One region of the Actinoplanes sp. NPDC023714 genome, then DNA from elsewhere that is predicted to be linked to it. Evidence: riboswitches for the same ligand, from Rfam matches in the RefSeq annotation. Region 1 holds a riboswitch; the other holds the start of a gene.
What was found. A riboswitch is a leader RNA that binds a small molecule or an ion and turns the genes downstream of it on or off. The one in region 1 is predicted to bind cyclic di-GMP.

Region 1 (8,567 bases):
CCTCTCGTTGACCACCGATCTCGTGGGAGCCGCCAAGTGAGCGCCGGAACCTTCGCTCCCGCTCCCGGCCGGGCGCCGATGCGGACGATCATCGGCCGGCAGATCCGGATGGAGCTGCTGTTGACCGCCCGCCGCGGCGAGGCCGTGGTGCTGGCCATGGGCGTGCCGCTGCTGGTGCTGCTCGGGGCCGGCCTCTTCGAGGTGACGAACCTGCCGACCGACGACCGGCTCGGTTTCGTGGTGCCCGGCGTGCTGGCGCTGACCGTGATGTCGACGGCGTTCACCGGGCAGGCGATCACCACGGGCTACGAGCGCAGCTACGGCGTCCTCAAGCGCCTCGGCGCCTCGCCGCTGACCCGGCCCGGCCTGCTGCTCGCCAAGACCGCCGCGGTGCTCGTCCAGATCGTCCTCCAGGTGCTGGTGCTCGGCGCGGTCGGCTTCGCGGTCGGCTGGCGCCCGCACGGCGACCAGGTGCTCCCGGCCGTGGCGGTGACCGTGCTCGCGGCCGCCGGATACAGCGGGCTCGCCCTGCTCCTGGCCAGCGTGCTCAAGCCGGAGACGACGACCGGCGCGGCGACGCTGATCTACGTGGTGATGCTCTCGGTCGGCGGGATCATGTTCGCGGCGCCCGACCTCGGGACGGCCGGCTGGTTCCTGCTGCCGCTGGCGGCGCACGCCGAGGCGCTCCGGGCCACCCTGCTCCACGACTCGTCGGTGCCGTTCACGATCTGGCTGAGCCTGGGCCTGTGGGCGGTGGTGTGGCTGACCGCCGCGGCCCGCAATTTCCGCTGGGAGTAGCGCCTCTGTCCATCGATCGGTTGACAGCCGATGACGGTCGCCCGGTCGTCCTTTTCACAAGGCGTCCAGAGGCACGATCAGTGGCATGGAAGCGATCGAAGTAACTGGGCTTCGTAAGACTTACAAGGATCGGGAGGCGGTCGCGGGCGTCGACCTCGTCGTCGCCCGTGGCGAGATCTTCGCGCTGCTGGGCCCGAACGGCGCCGGCAAGACCACCACTGTGGAGATCCTCGAGGGTCACCGCCGGCGTACCTCCGGTGACGTGCGGGTGCTCGGCGAGGATCCGGGCCGGGCGGGGTCGGCCTGGCGCAGCCGGATCGGCATCGTGCTGCAGGACGCCGACGACGCCGCCGATCTGACCGTCCGCGAGATGGTCGGGCACATCGGAGGCTTCTACCCCGACGCGCGCCCGGCCGACGAGGTGATCGAGCTGGTCGGGCTCACTGCCAAGAGCAAGAGCAGGATTCGTACGTTGTCAGGCGGCCAGCGCCGCCGGGTCGACGTCGCGCTCGGCATCGTGGGGCGTCCGGAGCTGCTCTTCCTCGACGAGCCGACCACCGGGTTCGACCCGGAGGCCCGCCGCCAGTTCTGGGAGCTGATCCGCCGGCTCGCCGCCGACGGCACCACGATCGTGCTGACCACGCACTACCTGGACGAGGCCGAGGCGCTCGCCGACCGGCTCGTCGTGATCGCGGACGGGAAGATCGTCGCCGAGGGCACGCCGGCCACGCTCGGCGGCCGGGGAGCCGCGGCCGCGCAGGTCCGCTGGCGCTCGCCGGACGGGGTGGCGCACGAGGAGCAGCACGAGGATCCGACCGATCTGATCCGTCGTCTGGTCGCCACGGGGGCAGATCTGACGACGCTCACGATCACCCGGCCGACCCTGGAAGACACCTACCTTCGCCTGATCGGTGGTGCGGCATGAGCACGCTGGGTATGAGCGCCCGTCGAGGAAACGTCGAGCTGCTCCAGTTCGTCCGGGACAAGACGGCGCTGGTCTTCACGTTCGCCTTCCCGGCGATGCTCCTGCTGCTCTTCGGGACGATCTTCGGGGACGAGTACAACGACGCCGGCGTCAGCGCGAGCCAGGTCTTCACGGCCAGCATGATCGCGTACGGGGTGCTCAACACCGCGTTCGTGACGATGGGGGCCGGGCTCGCCATGGACCGGGAGGACGGGACGCTCAAACGCCTCCACGGGACGCCGATGCCGGTCTCCGCGTACCTGATCGGCAAGGCTCTTCTGGTCCTGGTTCTGAGCCTCGCCGAGGCAGCGCTGCTGATCCTCATGGGTGTGCTCGTCTTCGACATGCCGCTGCCGGACGCCCAGCACTGGGTCACGTTCTCCTGGATCTTCCTGCTGTCGGTGATCGCCTGTTCGCTGCTCGGCGTCGCGGTGAGCGCGCTGGTCCGCAACGCCCGCAACGCCGGCGCCATCCTCAACGTGCCGGTCGTGGCGCTCCAGTTCGTCTCCGGCGTGTTCATCCAGCCGATGAGCCAGCTGCCGGACTGGCTGATCACGGTCGCCTCGCTCTTCCCGGTGCGCTGGATGGCGCAGGGCTTCCGGTACGTCTTCCTGCCCGAGTCGGCGGCCAGCCAGGAACTCGACGGCTCCTGGCAGCTCGGCACGGTGGCGTTGGTGCTCGGCGCGTGGTGTGTGATCGGATTGGTGCTGTGCCTGGCGACCTTCCGGTGGAACAACAGCGAGCGTTAACGATTCCCCCCGAATAGGTTCGGGGGGTTTCCTCCCTGCACACCAGGGATTCCCCAGCTCGGACCGCAGTGATCCACCGTCCCGGGAGGAGGCGATCAGATGTCTTACGTCGTCAGCGCCGGCACGGTTGCGTTCAGCCGTGACGAGGATCGTCCTCGCGGCGTTGAGGTCGCGGTCTGCGATGTAGCCACAGATCGTGCACTCGAAGATGCGCAGACCCAATCCGAGGCGTTCCTTGGTTCTCGTTCCGCACTCGGCGCAGGTCATGGTGGTGTACGCGGGCGGCACCAACACCACCTTCCGGCCCGCCCGCTTACCTTGAACGATCAATTCTTTTTTGCAGGCGCCGATGGCTGCGTCGGCAGCCTTGCGGGCCATGCGTGTCTTGGCGAGGAACGTAGGCTTGAAATCCTCGACCGCGATCAGCGCGTGGTGCTCGGCCACCCGTCTCGCCCAGATGCGGGCGTCGTGGCTGTTCTGCCGCGCGGCCCGCTTCTCGACCCGGGCGGCTTGCCGCTTGGCGTTCAGGTAGCCCTTAGATGGCGCGAGACCCTCGGGGCGGCGTCGTCGGGCCATCCTGCGCTGGGCCTTGGCTCGTTCGGCGGCACAGCGGCGACGGTGGCCGAGATGCGGCAGGTCGAATGCCGGGTCGGTCGTGGTGGCCGTGCTCTTCACGCCCCAGTCGACGCCGATGCCAGGCAGGTCCGCCTCAGGAGTCTCGGCACGATCGCGGCGCACGACGAACGAGGCGTACCAGTGGCCGAGGTTGTCTCGATAGACCCGCACGCTGGTGGGATCGGATGGCAGCTTGCGGGACCACACGATCGGGACGGTGACCTTGCCGGGAAGGCGCAGGCGACCGTCCTTGATCCGAAAGCCCCGCGTGGTGTATTCCAGGCTCGGGAAGACCTCCTTGAGCCGCTTGACTTTCGGCCGGCCCCGGCCTTTGACCTTGAACGAGGCGTCCAGGGCCGCGGCGTAGGAGCGCAGCGTCTGCTGCTGAGCCACCTGGGAGCCCTCGCGCAGCCAAGTGAACCGGGCACGCGCCTCAGTCAGCATCCTCGACAGTTTGCAGAGGGTCGGCTTGCGGCCTGCCTTCTGTTGATGGACAGCCTCATTCCACAAGAACCGGCATTTGCCCCACTCGACCAGCATCGCGGCCTGCGCCTGAACGCCTGGCCGCAAACGGTAGGTGTATCGCACCGTCTCGATCATATTGATCATCATCATAGTCGAAGTTGTGGTCGGCAGGTGCAGGCGAAGCCTGGAAGTCCCACGGAAGTAGGTTCAATGAGCTCCACCACCTCACCTCCGGCGCTCTGGCTCTGGGATCTCTACTTCGCGGTGGTCGCGGTCGCGGTGGCGGCCGCGATCGTCATGGTGGACGGCTATTCGATCGCGCTCCGCGCCGGCGCGATCGCCGCCATCGCCGCGATGGCGGTCCTGCACGCGGTCGCCGGCCGGCAGCTGATCCGGCGGGAGGCGGCGAACACCTCGGCCCTGGTCGTCTGCGTGGCGCATCTGATGCTCTTCGCCGTGGCGATCGCCTGCGTGCCGGTGGCGACCTGGCTCATGTTCGCGGTCCTGCCGATCTTCTTCATGCTGGTCCCGCTGCGCCGGGCGATCGTCCTCGTGGTGGTCGCGAACGTGATCCCGGTCCTGCTGGAGCTCCGGGCCGACCCCGGCGGCATCGGCATCGACCTGGTGATCGCGGCGATCTCCACCGGCGCCGGGGTCTGCATCGGGGTCTGGATCACCAAGATCGTCGAGCAGAGCCAGGAGCGCGCCTCGCTCATCGCCGAGCTCTCCGAAAGCCGGGCCGAGCTGGCCCGGCTCTCCCACGAAGCCGGCGTCGCGGCCGAGCGGAACCGGCTGGCCGGGGAGATCCACGACACCCTGGCGCAGGGCTTCACCAGCATCATCACGCTGATCCAGGCGACCGACCCGGAGCTGAAGGACGAGCGCCTCGCCCTGGCGGTGCGCACCGCGAGGGAGAACCTGGCCGAGTCGCGGGCGCTCGTGGCCGCCCTCTCGCCCGCGGCGCTGGCCTCGGCCTCGCTGCCCGAGGCGATCCGCCGGCAGGCCGCCCGGTTCAGCGAGGAGGCCGGCGTGGATTCCACGGTCCGGGTCACCGGGGATGTGCGGGAGCTGCCCACCGCCGTCGAGGTGGTGCTGTTGCGGGCGGCGCAGGAGGCTCTGACGAACGTACGCAGGCACGCGAACGCCGGTTCGGTGTCCGTGGTGCTGGCGTACTCGGTCGATGCGGTGCGGCTCATGGTGCGGGACGACGGGTGCGGTATTTCCGACATTTCCGAAATGTCGGGTGGGTTCGGGCTTCCCGGCATGAAGGCCCGCGCCGATCAGGTCGGCGGCACGCTCACCGTGCACGGCTCCGACGGCACCACGATCGAACTGGAGATCCCCGCATGATCCGGATCCTGCTCGTCGACGATCATCCCGTGGTGCGGATGGGCCTGCGCGGCATGCTCGACGCCGAGAGCGACCTCACCGTGATCGGCGAGGCGTCCTCCGGTACGGCGGGGGTGGCCCAGGCGGTCGTCCTCCGCCCGGACATCGTGCTGATGGACCTGCGGATGCCGGACGGCGACGGGGTGGAGGCCACCGGCCGGATCCTCGCCGAGGCGCCCGGCGTCCGGGTCATGGTGCTGACCACCTACGAGTCGGACCGGGACATCCTGCGGGCCATCGAGGCGGGTGCCTCCGGATACCTGCTGAAGGACGCCTCCCCGGCCGACCTCGCCGACGCGGTCCGGGCGGCGGCCCGCGGCGAGACGGTCCTCGCGCCGAGCGTGGCCTCGACCCTGGTGCGGCAGGTCCGCACCCCGGCGCCGCCGGCGCTCTCGGCGCGGGAGACCGAGGTGCTGCGGCAGGTGGCGGCCGGCCTCACCAACGCCGAGATCGGCAAACGCCTGTTCATCTCCGAGGCGACCGTGAAGACCCACCTCCTGCGGATCTTCAACAAGCTGGACGTGGCGGACCGGACGGCGGCCGTCACCACAGCGATGCGGCATGGGCTACTTGAGGGCGATTCGACTTAAAAAACCGTTCTGCCGGTAAGGGGACGATACGCCGGTTAGATTACGGAAGGCGCGACCTCATGCCGGATCACGATCCGGTGTTTGCGCTGCTCACATACCGGTTCCCCGGTGCCTGGGCGGCCATTTTCGTTTTCGGCTGTCAGGCGCGGTACCCGAACAGGCAAACCCGTCGTGAGGCGGGGGCGCAAAGCCAGGGGCCTCCCCGAACGGAGGTAGCCCAGCCGCCGAAGGAGAAAGAAACACATGCGCTATCCACAAGCCCATGCGGCCAAGAGCGGCTCGATTCCGTTCGCGCTGCGTGGCCCGAAGTCGATGCGACGGGCCCTCTCGATCGCTGTTGCGGCGGCGGTGGGTCTCGTCCCGACGGTCATGATCACCTCGCCCGCACACGCGGCCGCCGGTGACGTGACGATCTCGTCGCCCACGATCACCGAGGGCGGTGACCTCGTCTTCACGCTGACCCGGGAAGGCGCCGGGTCCGGCCAGACCATCCCGACGGCGACCTACACGCTCCGGACGGAGGCGGGATCCGGTAACGCCGCGACGGCGGGCACCGACTTCGTCACCTCGCCGTCACCGACCTCCGTCAGTTTCCCGGACAGCGAGACCAACGTGACGCGGACCGTGACGGTCCGCACGATCGACGACGCGCTCTACGAGGGCGCCACGCCCGAGACGGTGAAGCTCGTCGCCACGTCGGGCGGGACCACGGTGGAGGGCTCCGGCTCGATCAGCGACAACGACGACGCGCCGGGATACACGCTGACCACGACCGGTCCGGTCACCGAGGGCAGCGGCGCGAAGGCGACCCTGACCGCCAGGCTGGACGCTCCGTCCGGGCTGGAGACCGTGGTCACCCTGACCGCGGTCGACGGCACCGCGACCAAGGGCAACGACTACACCGACTTCGGCTCCGGTCAGAACACGATCACGATCGCCAAGGGCAAGACGAGCGCGACCAAGGACATTGTGGTCGGCAAGGACGACGTCCGGGACTCCGCCGAGCTCGAGAACTTCACGGTGACCGGCACCGCGACCAACGTCGCGGCCCCGGCCAACACGTCGGTCCAGGTCGGCATCACCGACATCGACCCGCTTCCGAAGGTCAGCATCGCCGACTCGCTGACGGCCACGGTGTCCGAGGGCGCCGGCACCAAGACGATCCCGCTGGAGCTCGACCTCGGCTCGGACAAGCCGGTCACGGTCCGCTGGGACGCGATCCCGCCGACCGCCAAGAACGAGGACCACGAGCTGGCGACCCAGGGCACCGACTTCGGGTACCCCGCGTCGACGTCGCGGACGGTCACCTTCCCCGCGCGGGACACCGCCGAGGACGCGACCATCACCATCACCGACGACTCGTTGAACGAGGCGGACGAGGACTTCGGCGTTCAGCTGGCGAACCCGTCCAACGCCGAGCTCGGCACGCCGTCGAAGGCCGACATCACGATCACCGACAACGACAGCAGCCAGCCCGACGTCACCATCGACACCACCACGGTGCAGGAGGGCAACAGCGGGCGTGCCAGCCGTACCATCACGGCGAAGCTGAGCGCGGCCTCCGGCCGGACCGTCAAGGTCAAGTGGGCGACCGAGGCGGAGGCGCCGGCCATCGGCAAGGCCACGGCGGTGAAGGACTTCGTCTCGAAGTCCGGAACCCTCACCTTCCCGGCCGGCACCACCACCCAGACCTTCTCCGTGGACGTCGTCGGCGACACGGTCTACGAGCCGGGTGGCGGCACCGGTGAGACGTTCAACATCGTCCTGAGCGACCCGGTCGGCGCGGCCAACCCCACGCCCACCAACGCGGTGACCATCACCGACGACGACTCCAAGCCGACGTTCGTCTTCGACGACATCGCGATGCCGGAGGGGAACGAGACCAGCGCCGTGCTGCTGCCGGTCAAGCTCAGCAACGGCAGCGAGAGCCCGGTCACCTTCGAGCTCACCGACCCCGGATCCGGCACGGCGGTGACGACCAACAGCGGCGTCGGGGGGAACGACTACGCGGCCGGCAGCGCCGAGGTGACCATCCCGGCGGAGAGCACCACCGGTTACGGCGTCATGCTGATCAACGGTGACCTCGTCAACGAGCGCGACGAGACCGTGAACCTCACCCTCACGCCCAAGTCAGGTGACTCCTACCTCAGCAGCACCCGTGTCACCGGCACGTCGGACTCGCTGGTTCTGACGCTCGAGAACGACGACAAGGCGCCCGAACTCAAGATCAACGATGTCACGGGCGAGGAGGGCGGCACCGTTGCGGTGACCGGAACCGTCTCCGGCGTCTCGGACCAGGCGATGACCGCGACGATCGCCTTCGCCGGTGCGTCCGGCAACGGGGTGAAGGCCGCGGACGCCGCTGACTTCATCAACCCGGGCACCCAGACCGTCAGCATCGACCCGGGCACCGAGCCGGGCTCGGTCGTGGCGATCACCGATGTCCAGATCGCCGATGACGAGGTCAACGAGCCGAACGAGACCATCCGGGTCAGCGGCACGAGCCTCGGCGGCTTCGGTTCGGTGACCGAAGGCTGGATCACCATCGCGGCGAGCGACGGCGGGGCTCCGGAGACGCCGGGTGCGCCGACGATCAGCACGCCGGCCGCCTCGATCAAGGGTGCGGGCAACGCGACCATCACCGGTAAGGCCACGGCCGGCGCCACCGTCGACCTGTGGGGCGCGCCGTTCGGCGCCGAGGGTCCGGCGGTCAAGCTGAAGAGCGTCACCGCCAACTCGACGGGCGCGTACACCTTCACGCACGCGATCACCCAGGGCTTCATCTTCCAGGTCGCCGTCGGGGACATGAAGTCGAAGGAACTCGCGGTCCGGGTCATGCAGACCCCGGTCCTCACCGCCACCTCGCCGAGCCGGGGCAACTTCACGGTCACCGTCACCGGTAACCCGAAGGGCGCCGGCCAGGACATCCTGGTGCAGAGCTGGGTGAGCGGCGCGTGGAAGACCGTCTACAAGGGCAAGACCGGCACCAACGGTGTC
Region 2 (8,567 bases), on a different contig from region 1:
GACCCGGATGGCCTCCCGGTGCACCATGTTGAACGCCTCGGCGACCTGGCCGAACTCGTCGTCCTCGGTGACCCGGATCGGGTCCCGGGTCTGCGCGACGATCCGGTCGACGCCGCCCTCGCCCAGGTTCTCCACATCCTGCAAACGAGTCACGGCGTCGGGAAGATCCCGGTTGGCCACCGCGAGTGCGCCCTCCCGGAGGCGGCGCACCGCGATGTGCATCGAGCGGCCCAGGTAGATCGCGACCGCGACGGCGAGGATCAGCACGATCAGGACCAGCACGAACTCGATGGTGGCGCGCTGGGCGCTGTCCGAACTGCTCTCCTCGGCGACCGCGACGACCTGCTCACCGAGCTGGACGTCGGCGGCCCGGAGCAGTTCGGTGACCGTGCCGAACGCGTCGACCACGTCGTTCGGCGCGGTGGCGGCGAGCTCGTCCGGCCGGCCGGAAAGGGCGTCGGCCCGGGCCACGGCGTCGTCCTGGAGCACCGTCTCGGCGAGGGCGGTCTGCGGTCCGGCCGCGACCGACCGGAGGTCGGCCAGGGCCTCCCGGCGGGTGGCCTGGGCTGCGACGATCGCTTGCTGCCGGGTGGCGTCCAGACCCCCCGACGTACGGGCGGAGAACGTCACCGCCGCCTGTTCCGCGGCCGCCGCCTGGATCCTGCTGAAGGCCGCCAGCGTCCGCAGGCCGTCGGCCACCGGCCCGGGGTCGGCGACGCGGCTCAGGGTGTTATCGAAACCGGACATGCCGGTGAGCGCGTCGCCGTACCGGCTGGCCACCTCGGGCACCTGGCCGCCGCGGCCGGTGACGGCGCCACGGATCTCCGGCAGCGTGCCGAGGACGGTCTCGATCGCGGTGAGGCGCTCGTCCACCAGCGCCGGGATCTCCTCGATCTCCGCGCGGTGCGCCCGGAAGGTCTGCGCCTGGGCGTCGACCGCCTTGGTCGCCTCGCGGTATCCGGTGTCGGCGGCGCCCGGCACGGCCAGGTACGCGAGACCGGCCATCCGCTCGTCATGCACCAGATCGGTCAGCCGGGACAGGTCGGTGCCGAGGGCGGTCAGGTCGGCGACCCGGCCGGTGTCGCTCGCGCGCTCACCGACCTCGCCGAGCCGGACGATGGCGAGGACCAGCACCGCGACGAGCGGAATGAAGATGAGGGCTGCCAGCTTGGCGCGCATGCTCGCGTCCCGCAGCCACGGAAGGCCACCGCGTCGTGCAGCCTGGGCCGAGGATCCCGTGCTCACGACATCTCCTTCGTGGTCGTCCCCGCTCGCCTCCGGCGAAACCGGCGGATCCGGCCGGACGGCCGGCGCATCAGGGGCCGCGGCCCGGCCCCGTCCGGCGCCCGCAGCAAAGCCCGCGCCGAATCCGGCACGGCGGCGATTTCACCAGAACGGCCGACCCTTTGGGAAGGGTGGATCCGCCCGGAAAATACTCGGCTGTCCCCCCGGAAATCGCGCGCACAGGTGTACCGAGGCAGCGACGTCCGGTTTGACGTGCGCGAATGTCTCACCCGCGACCTTCCGTGAAGCCACCGTCACCGTTCCAGCCACTGGGATTCCCGTCCCGTGACCTCGCGAAGGTCTCACGTTCGCAAGGATCGGCACGACGCGACGGACTCGTTGTCCGGCGCGGAATAGTGTCCACTGCGGACGGTGCGTGTGGCAAATGCCCGTACGTCGCCTCGCGATCACCCGTAGTGACGGCCTAGATAGTGACACAGTTCGATGCTTAAGATCCAGACTTTAGGGTGTCTTAATAAGCGGTCCCCGGACTGGCGCGTCACCCGGAACATTCCGTAACGTGCGCGGCATGGCAATTCGGAGCTGGGTGAAGCTACTGGCCACGACGACCGGCGCCGCTGCGGTCGTCGGCGCAGGTCAGCTAGGCCTCGCCTACGGGCTCGGCGTGGTGCACCTGGATCGGGATCTGGACGTCACTGCGAGTGACCAATGGACGTCACAGCTCGCGTGGGTGGCCTGGTTCGCGATGACCGCTGCCGCGGTCGGCGCGATCGTCGGGACCGGCTTCCGGCCCCGATGGCTGCCGCAGCCCATCGGTACGGGTGGAGCGCTCGGCCTCGGCCTCGCCGCCGGTCTCGGCTCCCTCGCGGTGCTTCCGCTGACCATGCAGCCGGCCCGCGCCGCCCAGGTCGCCGGCGTCAACCCGGTCTTCGTGATCGGCGTCTGCGCGGTCCTCGGCGCCGCCGTGGGCATCTTCGCCGCCTGGGCCGCCGCCGCGAAGGCCGTCGCCCGGTGGAGCCTCGCCACGCTGACCGTCCTGGCCTGGATCGTCGCGCTCGTCTCGATCGCCCCGTCGCTGCTGCCCGGCCGCACACCGGGCGAGGTCCGGCTCGGCGTACTCGGCGGCAGCCTCATCCCGGGAGCGGTCGCCGACCACACCGACTTCGTCACCATGCCGGTCCTCGCCCTGCTCTCCGGCGTGATCCTCGGCTGGCTCGCCCGCGGCCGCCGGATGTCGACCGCCACGGTGGCGCTCGCCGGCCTGGCCGGTCCGGCGCTGCTGACCCTCGCCTACCTGATCGCCGGACCCGGCGAGACCACCGGCTTCGCGCTCAACCCGTACTGGGGCGCGATGGTCGCCAGCGGCGCCGGCGTGCTCGGCTCGGTGCTCGCCGTGATCGTGCGGGGCGCGCCGGAACGGGAGGGCGCGGCCGCGGCATCCTCCTCCGACACCGCCGCCACCACCCCTGCCGCCACCCCTGCCGCCGACGCGCCGCCGCTGCCCCGCCGCGACGCGCCGGCACCCGCCCAGCAGTCGGCCATCGCCGCCGCGGCGGCCGCCGCCGCGCAGCGCCCGGAGGCCCAGCTACGCCCCTCGGACACCGGCGTCATCCCCGCCGCCGACCGCCCGCACCCGGTCGCGGACCGCCCGCACCCGCTTGCCGACCGACCGCACCCCCACGCCGACCGCTCGCACCCGCCTGCCGACCGTCCTCACCCCCTTGCCGACCTGGCGAATCAGGCCCCGGCCAACGCGCCGAACTCGCCGTTCACCTCCGGCACCGGCACGCCGTTCGGCCAGGGCCCGTCGCAGGCCGGCCCGTCGCAGGCCGGCCCCGCGCATGCCGCCACGCACCAGGCAGCCGCGCCCCAGGCAGCGCCCGCCCAGGGCCGCTTCTCCCCGAGCCGGCCGCAGGAGCCCGCGCCCCGCTTCTCCGGTCAGCAGGAGGCGGCGCCGAGCCAGCGCCGAGGCTGGCGTGGCCGCCGCTCCGGCCCGGAGAACCCACCGGCGTCCCCAGCCGGCTCGTTCGACGGTTTCGCCACCGGCAACCCGGGTCCCCGGACCGGCATCGACACCGCCGAGCACCCCCGGATCACGCCGCGCCCGCCGGTCGTCGAGCCCACCTCGATCAGCGGCCCGCCGCCGCAGCGCGGCCGGGGTGGACGCCAGGAGTCGGAGTACGTCGACTGGGTGAACGGCCTGGGCGGCGCATGAAGCGTCGATGGACGCCGATGAAATGATCGGTCCGGGAGGTACCGCAACCCCCGCCCGAAAGTGACGATATTCGATGTCCGGGTCATCCCCCACGGCATCGGAGTCCGATCATGCGCACCGACCGGCAATCCCGCCCGCTGTCCCGAATCGGCCGCCTCTTCGCAGGCGTCGCCCTGGTCTTCGCCCTGTCGGGCACCGCTCTGGTCGCGCCCGCGGTCGTCGCGCCGACCGGCACCGACGCGGCTCAGGCCGCCGTACACAACAGCTGCACGATCAGCCGCTGCTCGGCCGCGCGCACCGCGTTCACCGGCTGGCAGTCCCTGGGCTGGCCGACGAGCGCCGGCTGGTACTCCTGGCCGTACGGCAACTACAACTACACCGGCGGCACGTTCTACAACCGCGAAGGTCAACTGCCGTCCGCCACGTACAGCGAATACGACGTCTATTCCCGCGCCCGCGGCGCCTCCCGGGACGCCTACCGCATCGTCGTGAACCGGAGCACGCGCGTCGCCTACTTCACGCCGGACCACTACGTGACGTTCTACAAGCTTTAAAACCTTTCTTCGTACGCGGGGCAGCCGTCCTCCCGACGGTCGCCCCGCCCCCATTTCACCGTTTCGAAAAGCCGCCTCGCACCCCGTTAGCACCCCACCCGCTATCAGGTGCGGTTTCTTCAGAAAAAGTCTCCGCGACCGCTCAGCCCCCCGGAACCCCAGCCGAACAACCTGGCGTCAGCGAGCAACCGCTCACGGCGAAAGAGCAAACCCGGCGCAAGCCGGGGACGCAAAGCCACGGGGCCTTACGGGCCGGCTGGGCTACCGACCTTGGGGAGAAACCTTCTATGCGCAACATGCTGCAGCTGCTTGGTGGAATTGCCGTCGCCGGTGTCGTCGCGGCCGGAAGCACCGCCTTCACCGCCTCCGGCGTGACCAACAGCGGCGGTTTCACCAAGATCGTTGGCGGTGGCACCACCACCATGACGGTCGAGGGCGCAGTCCTCACCTCGGCGAAGCTGAAGGCTGACGCCACGGACGCTAACAAGATCGTCGGCGCGACCCTCGACCTGACGGCTTCCGGCGGCATGACCCTTCCCACCACCTCGACGGTGTCCGGAGTCCTGAAGGGCACCGACAGCGGCAACAACGCAGCTACGTCGAAGGCGCTCACCTGCACCTACTCCAGCGGCACGGTGTGGAACTGCACGGTCGCCAACACGGGCACCGACTACCTCACCGCCGTGACCGACCTCGACGTGAGCGTCGTCGTCGCCTGATCCAGAACGCCTCCGGACGGTTCTCCCGGGTGACACCATGGCTGCTACCGCAGCATTGAGCCGTCACATCACGGAGTAGCCATTCCGAGGTTCCGACGTATCGCCGTGGCCGCCATCTTCATGATGGCGGCCATCGGTGCTTGGGCGGTCGGCACACACCGACTCTCCTACGTCGTCACTCACGGGGTGAGCATGAACCCCACGTACTACGCGGACGATCTGGTCTTCCTGATCAAATTCGATTCCTACGAAGTGGGGCAGATCGCCGCATACCATGGGGTCGGAGGCATTGAGACACTCCACCGCATCATCGGCGGCGACCCGCTCACCGGCTATGTCTTCCAAGGAGACAACAACCCGTCGGCCGACTCGCTCAACCCCACCGCGGATGAGCTCATCGGCCGCGCGGTTCTGCACGTCCCCCAGGGCGGCAGATGGCTGAAACCACTGCTCAGCCCCACCGCTCTCGGGATGTTCGGATTCCTGATCGCCAGTGGCGGCGCAGCCACGGCCACGGCGAGAACCCGCCGGGACGTTCCGCGCGGCAGGCAGAAGAAGAGAGCGAAGGGCATGTCTGGCCAAGGCGGCTCGTGGGCGGTGGTGACGGCCGTGGCCAAGGCGGCCGGTCGGCTGCATCCCGCCATCCGCGCCGTCGCCGCGTTCTCCGCCGTGCTGACCGTTCTCGGTCTCGCCCTAGGCGTGCTCGGATGGATGAAACCGGCGACCCAGATCACCGCTCCCTCTTCGGCTGCGGGCGAGCGGATGACCTTCTCCTACTCCGCTGACGTGCCGCGGAGCGCCGCCTACGACGGCACCACCGCGTACTCCCCCGATCCGATCTACCGGAATCTCGCCGACTTCGTCGTCCTGCGGATGCAGTATCTCGGCAAGCCCGGCGAGGTCGAAGTGAGTGCCCGGCTCTCGTCGTCGGCCGGCTGGCATTCCACCATCCCGCTGGCACAGGCCAAAAAGTTCACCGCACAGCGCTTCGTCGGCACCGTCTCGCTCGATCTCGACGGCTTCGAGGATCGTGCCAAGAAAGCGAGTGAGGCGATCGGCTCGGACATCGGTCCCATCACCGCGACGGTCACCGCGCTCGTCCGTCACGACGACGGCTCGACCTTCGAACCGACGCTGTCGTTCACCCTGAACGACGTCCAGCTCGCTCTCGCCGGCGGCGCGCAGAGCCTCCTTGTCGAACGATCGGCCGCGACATCGGGCGGCGAGGCGTACCCCCGCCAGATCTCCCTTCTCGGAAGGGATCTCCTCACCGCCGCGCAAGCGCGTAAGTATGCGGTCATCCTGCTGCTCGCCGCGTTCATCGGGGCTGCGGCCGTGGCCACGACGGCCTTCCGCCGCGTGCCGCTGCGCACCCGGAACCAGATCGAACGCCGCTACCCGCACCTTCTCGTCCCGGTCGAGCCGATGGCGAGCCCGCCCGGCAAACCGGTCGTGATCGTCGACAGCTTCCCGGCCCTGGTGAAGCTCGCCGAGAAGTACGGCCAGATGATCCTCACCTGGACCCGGCCGGACGGCGCCGACGACTTCGTGGTCCGCGACGACGGGGTGACCTACCGCTATCGGATCGCCTCGGCCGTCCCCCGGCCGCCGCAACCGGAGACGAAGCCGGCGCCGGCCCGCCGGGCGCCCGCCCGCAGAGCCGCCAAGGCCGCCCCGCTCCCGCCCGAGCCCGAGCCCGAGCCGGCGAAGGAAGAGTTCGCGGAGGAGCAGCCCACACAGCCCACGCAGGAGATCTCCTCGCCCACCGAGCCCTCGAAACCGGAGCCCTCGACGCCGGAGCCCTCACCCCTGGAAAGCTCGACACCGGAGCCGGAAGCAGCGAAAGAGCCCGTCGAAGAACTCAAACCCGAAGCACCGAAGAAGCGCGCCCGCCGCCCCCGCAAGAAGGCCGCCGAGCCGGCGGAGACCTCCGAGCCGGCGAAGACCTCCGAGCCAGCGAAGGCCGAAGACCCGGCCAAGGACGAACAACCGGCCGACGACAAACCTCCGCTGCAGCGCCCCATCCGCCTCAAGCCGGAAGCCGAGCGCAAGGCCATGGAGACCCTCGCCGAGCTCAACCAGTCCGTAGGCGCCCCGGCCCCCGAGCCCGAGGCGCACCACGAACCGATCTACGACTTCCTGCCGCACGCAAAGCCGAGCACGACGCCGAGCGCGACGCCGAGCACGACGCCGAGCGCGACGCCGAGCGCGGCGAGCAGCGAGGATCAGGCGGACGGCGCCACCGGCAGGTAGACGCGGCCGCCCGCGTCCACGAACTCCGAGCTCTTCGCCTTCATCCCGGCCGCCCGCAGCTCGTGGCTGATCTTCATGGAGCAGAACTTCGGGCCGCACATCGAGCAGAAGTGCGCGGTCTTCGCGGGCGCCGCCGGCAGCGTCTCGTCGTGGTAGGCGCGGGCCGTCTCCGGGTCGAGGGCCAGTTCGAACTGATCCTCCCAGCGGAAGTCGAACCGGGCCCGGGACAGCGCGTCGTCCCACTCCTGCGCCCCGGCGTGACCCTTCGCGAGGTCGGCCGCATGCGCCGCGATCTTGTAGGCGATCATCCCGGCCTTGACGTCCTCCTTGTTGGGCAGGCCGAGGTGTTCCTTCGGGGTGACGTAGCAGAGCATCGCGGTGCCGAACATCCCGATCATCGCTGCGCCGATGGCCGAGGTGATGTGGTCGTAGGCCGGCGCGATGTCGGTGGCGAGCGGCCCGAGGGTGTAGAACGGCGCGCCCGAGCACAGATCCTGCTGGAGATCCACGTTCTCTTTGATCTTGTGCATCGGCACGTGGCCGGGGCCTTCGACCATCACCTGCACGTCGTACTCCCACGCGATGTGGGTCAGTTCGCCGAGGGTACGCAGCTCCGCGAACTGGGCCTCGTCGTTGGCGTCGGCGATCGACCCCGGCCGGAGCCCGTCGCCGAGGGAGAACGTGATGTCGTACTCCCGGAAGATCTCGCAGAGTTCCCGGAAGTGGGTGTAGAGGAAGTTCTCCCGGTGCTCGGCGAGACACCAGGCCGCCATGATCGAGCCGCCGCGGGAGACGATGCCGGTCACCCGCTCGGCGGCCAGCGGCACGTATTCGAGCAGCACCCCGGCGTGGATCGTCATGTAGTCCACGCCTTGCTCGGCCTGCTCGAGAACGGTCTCCCGGAACAGTTCCCAGGTCAGCTTCAGCGGATCGCCGCCGACCTTCTCCAACGCCTGGTAGATCGGCACGGTCCCGATCGGCACCGGCGAGTTCCGGACGATCGCCTCGCGCGTCTCGTGGATCCGCGGCCCGGTCGACAGGTCCATCACCGTGTCGGCGCCCCACCGGGTCGCCCAGGTCAGCTTCTCCACCTCTTCGGCGACCGAGGAGGTCACCGCCGACGTGCCGATGTTCGCGTTGACCTTCACGAGGAACCGCGACCCGATGATCATCGGCTCGGACTCCGGGTGGTTGCGGTTGGCCGGCAGCACGGCCCGGCCGGCCGCGATCTCCTCGCGCACCACCTCGGCCGGCACGCCCTCGCGCTTCGCCACGAACTCCATCTCCGGCGTGACGATCCCGGCCCGGGCCGCCGCGAGCTGCGTCTTCCCGGTCCACCACGGTTTGCGCAGGGGCGGCAGCCCGACGAGCGGATCACTGCCGGGACCGGAGGTGTCGTAGAGGCGCACCGGCGGCTCGTCGTTGCTCAGCACCACCTCGGTGAACGGGACACCGTCCACATAGACCTTGCGTCGCATACCCATACCTCCCCAAATCAGGATAAAAACGGCGGCGCGAGGCAGCACGAGGCCGCGCACCGGGCTAAAAGGAGGACCTAGACGGCCCAGCCGAAGTGATCCA

Region 2: linked by a shared signal. The riboswitch ahead of AB0G10_RS30995 (hypothetical protein) and the one ahead of AB0G10_RS05280 (Calx-beta domain-containing protein) in region 1 are both predicted to bind cyclic di-GMP.

The regions. Positions count from the first base shown of each region.
Region 1 covers NZ_JBFAAR010000001.1:1,103,726-1,112,292, forward strand. The annotation lists gene AB0G10_RS05245 (ABC transporter ATP-binding protein) at 1-40, shown strand, start outside; gene AB0G10_RS05250 (ABC transporter permease) at 37-798, shown strand; gene AB0G10_RS05255 (ABC transporter ATP-binding protein) at 884-1,723, shown strand; gene AB0G10_RS05260 (ABC transporter permease) at 1,720-2,511, shown strand; partial or broken gene AB0G10_RS05265 (transposase) at 2,668-3,741, opposite strand; gene AB0G10_RS05270 (sensor histidine kinase) at 3,802-4,941, shown strand; gene AB0G10_RS05275 (response regulator transcription factor) at 4,938-5,570, shown strand; cyclic di-GMP riboswitch class I at 5,720-5,799, shown strand; gene AB0G10_RS05280 (Calx-beta domain-containing protein) at 5,814-8,567, shown strand, end outside.
Region 2 covers NZ_JBFAAR010000008.1:197,905-206,471, reverse strand. The annotation lists gene AB0G10_RS31010 (nitrate- and nitrite sensing domain-containing protein) at 1-1,245, opposite strand, end outside; gene AB0G10_RS31005 (hypothetical protein) at 1,814-3,460, shown strand; gene AB0G10_RS31000 (ribonuclease domain-containing protein) at 3,571-4,014, shown strand; cyclic di-GMP riboswitch class I at 4,209-4,283, shown strand; gene AB0G10_RS30995 (hypothetical protein) at 4,311-4,733, shown strand; gene AB0G10_RS30990 (DUF5305 family protein) at 4,926-6,986, shown strand; gene thiC (phosphomethylpyrimidine synthase ThiC) at 6,959-8,470, opposite strand; gene thiD (bifunctional hydroxymethylpyrimidine kinase/phosphomethylpyrimidine kinase) at 8,542-8,567, opposite strand, start outside.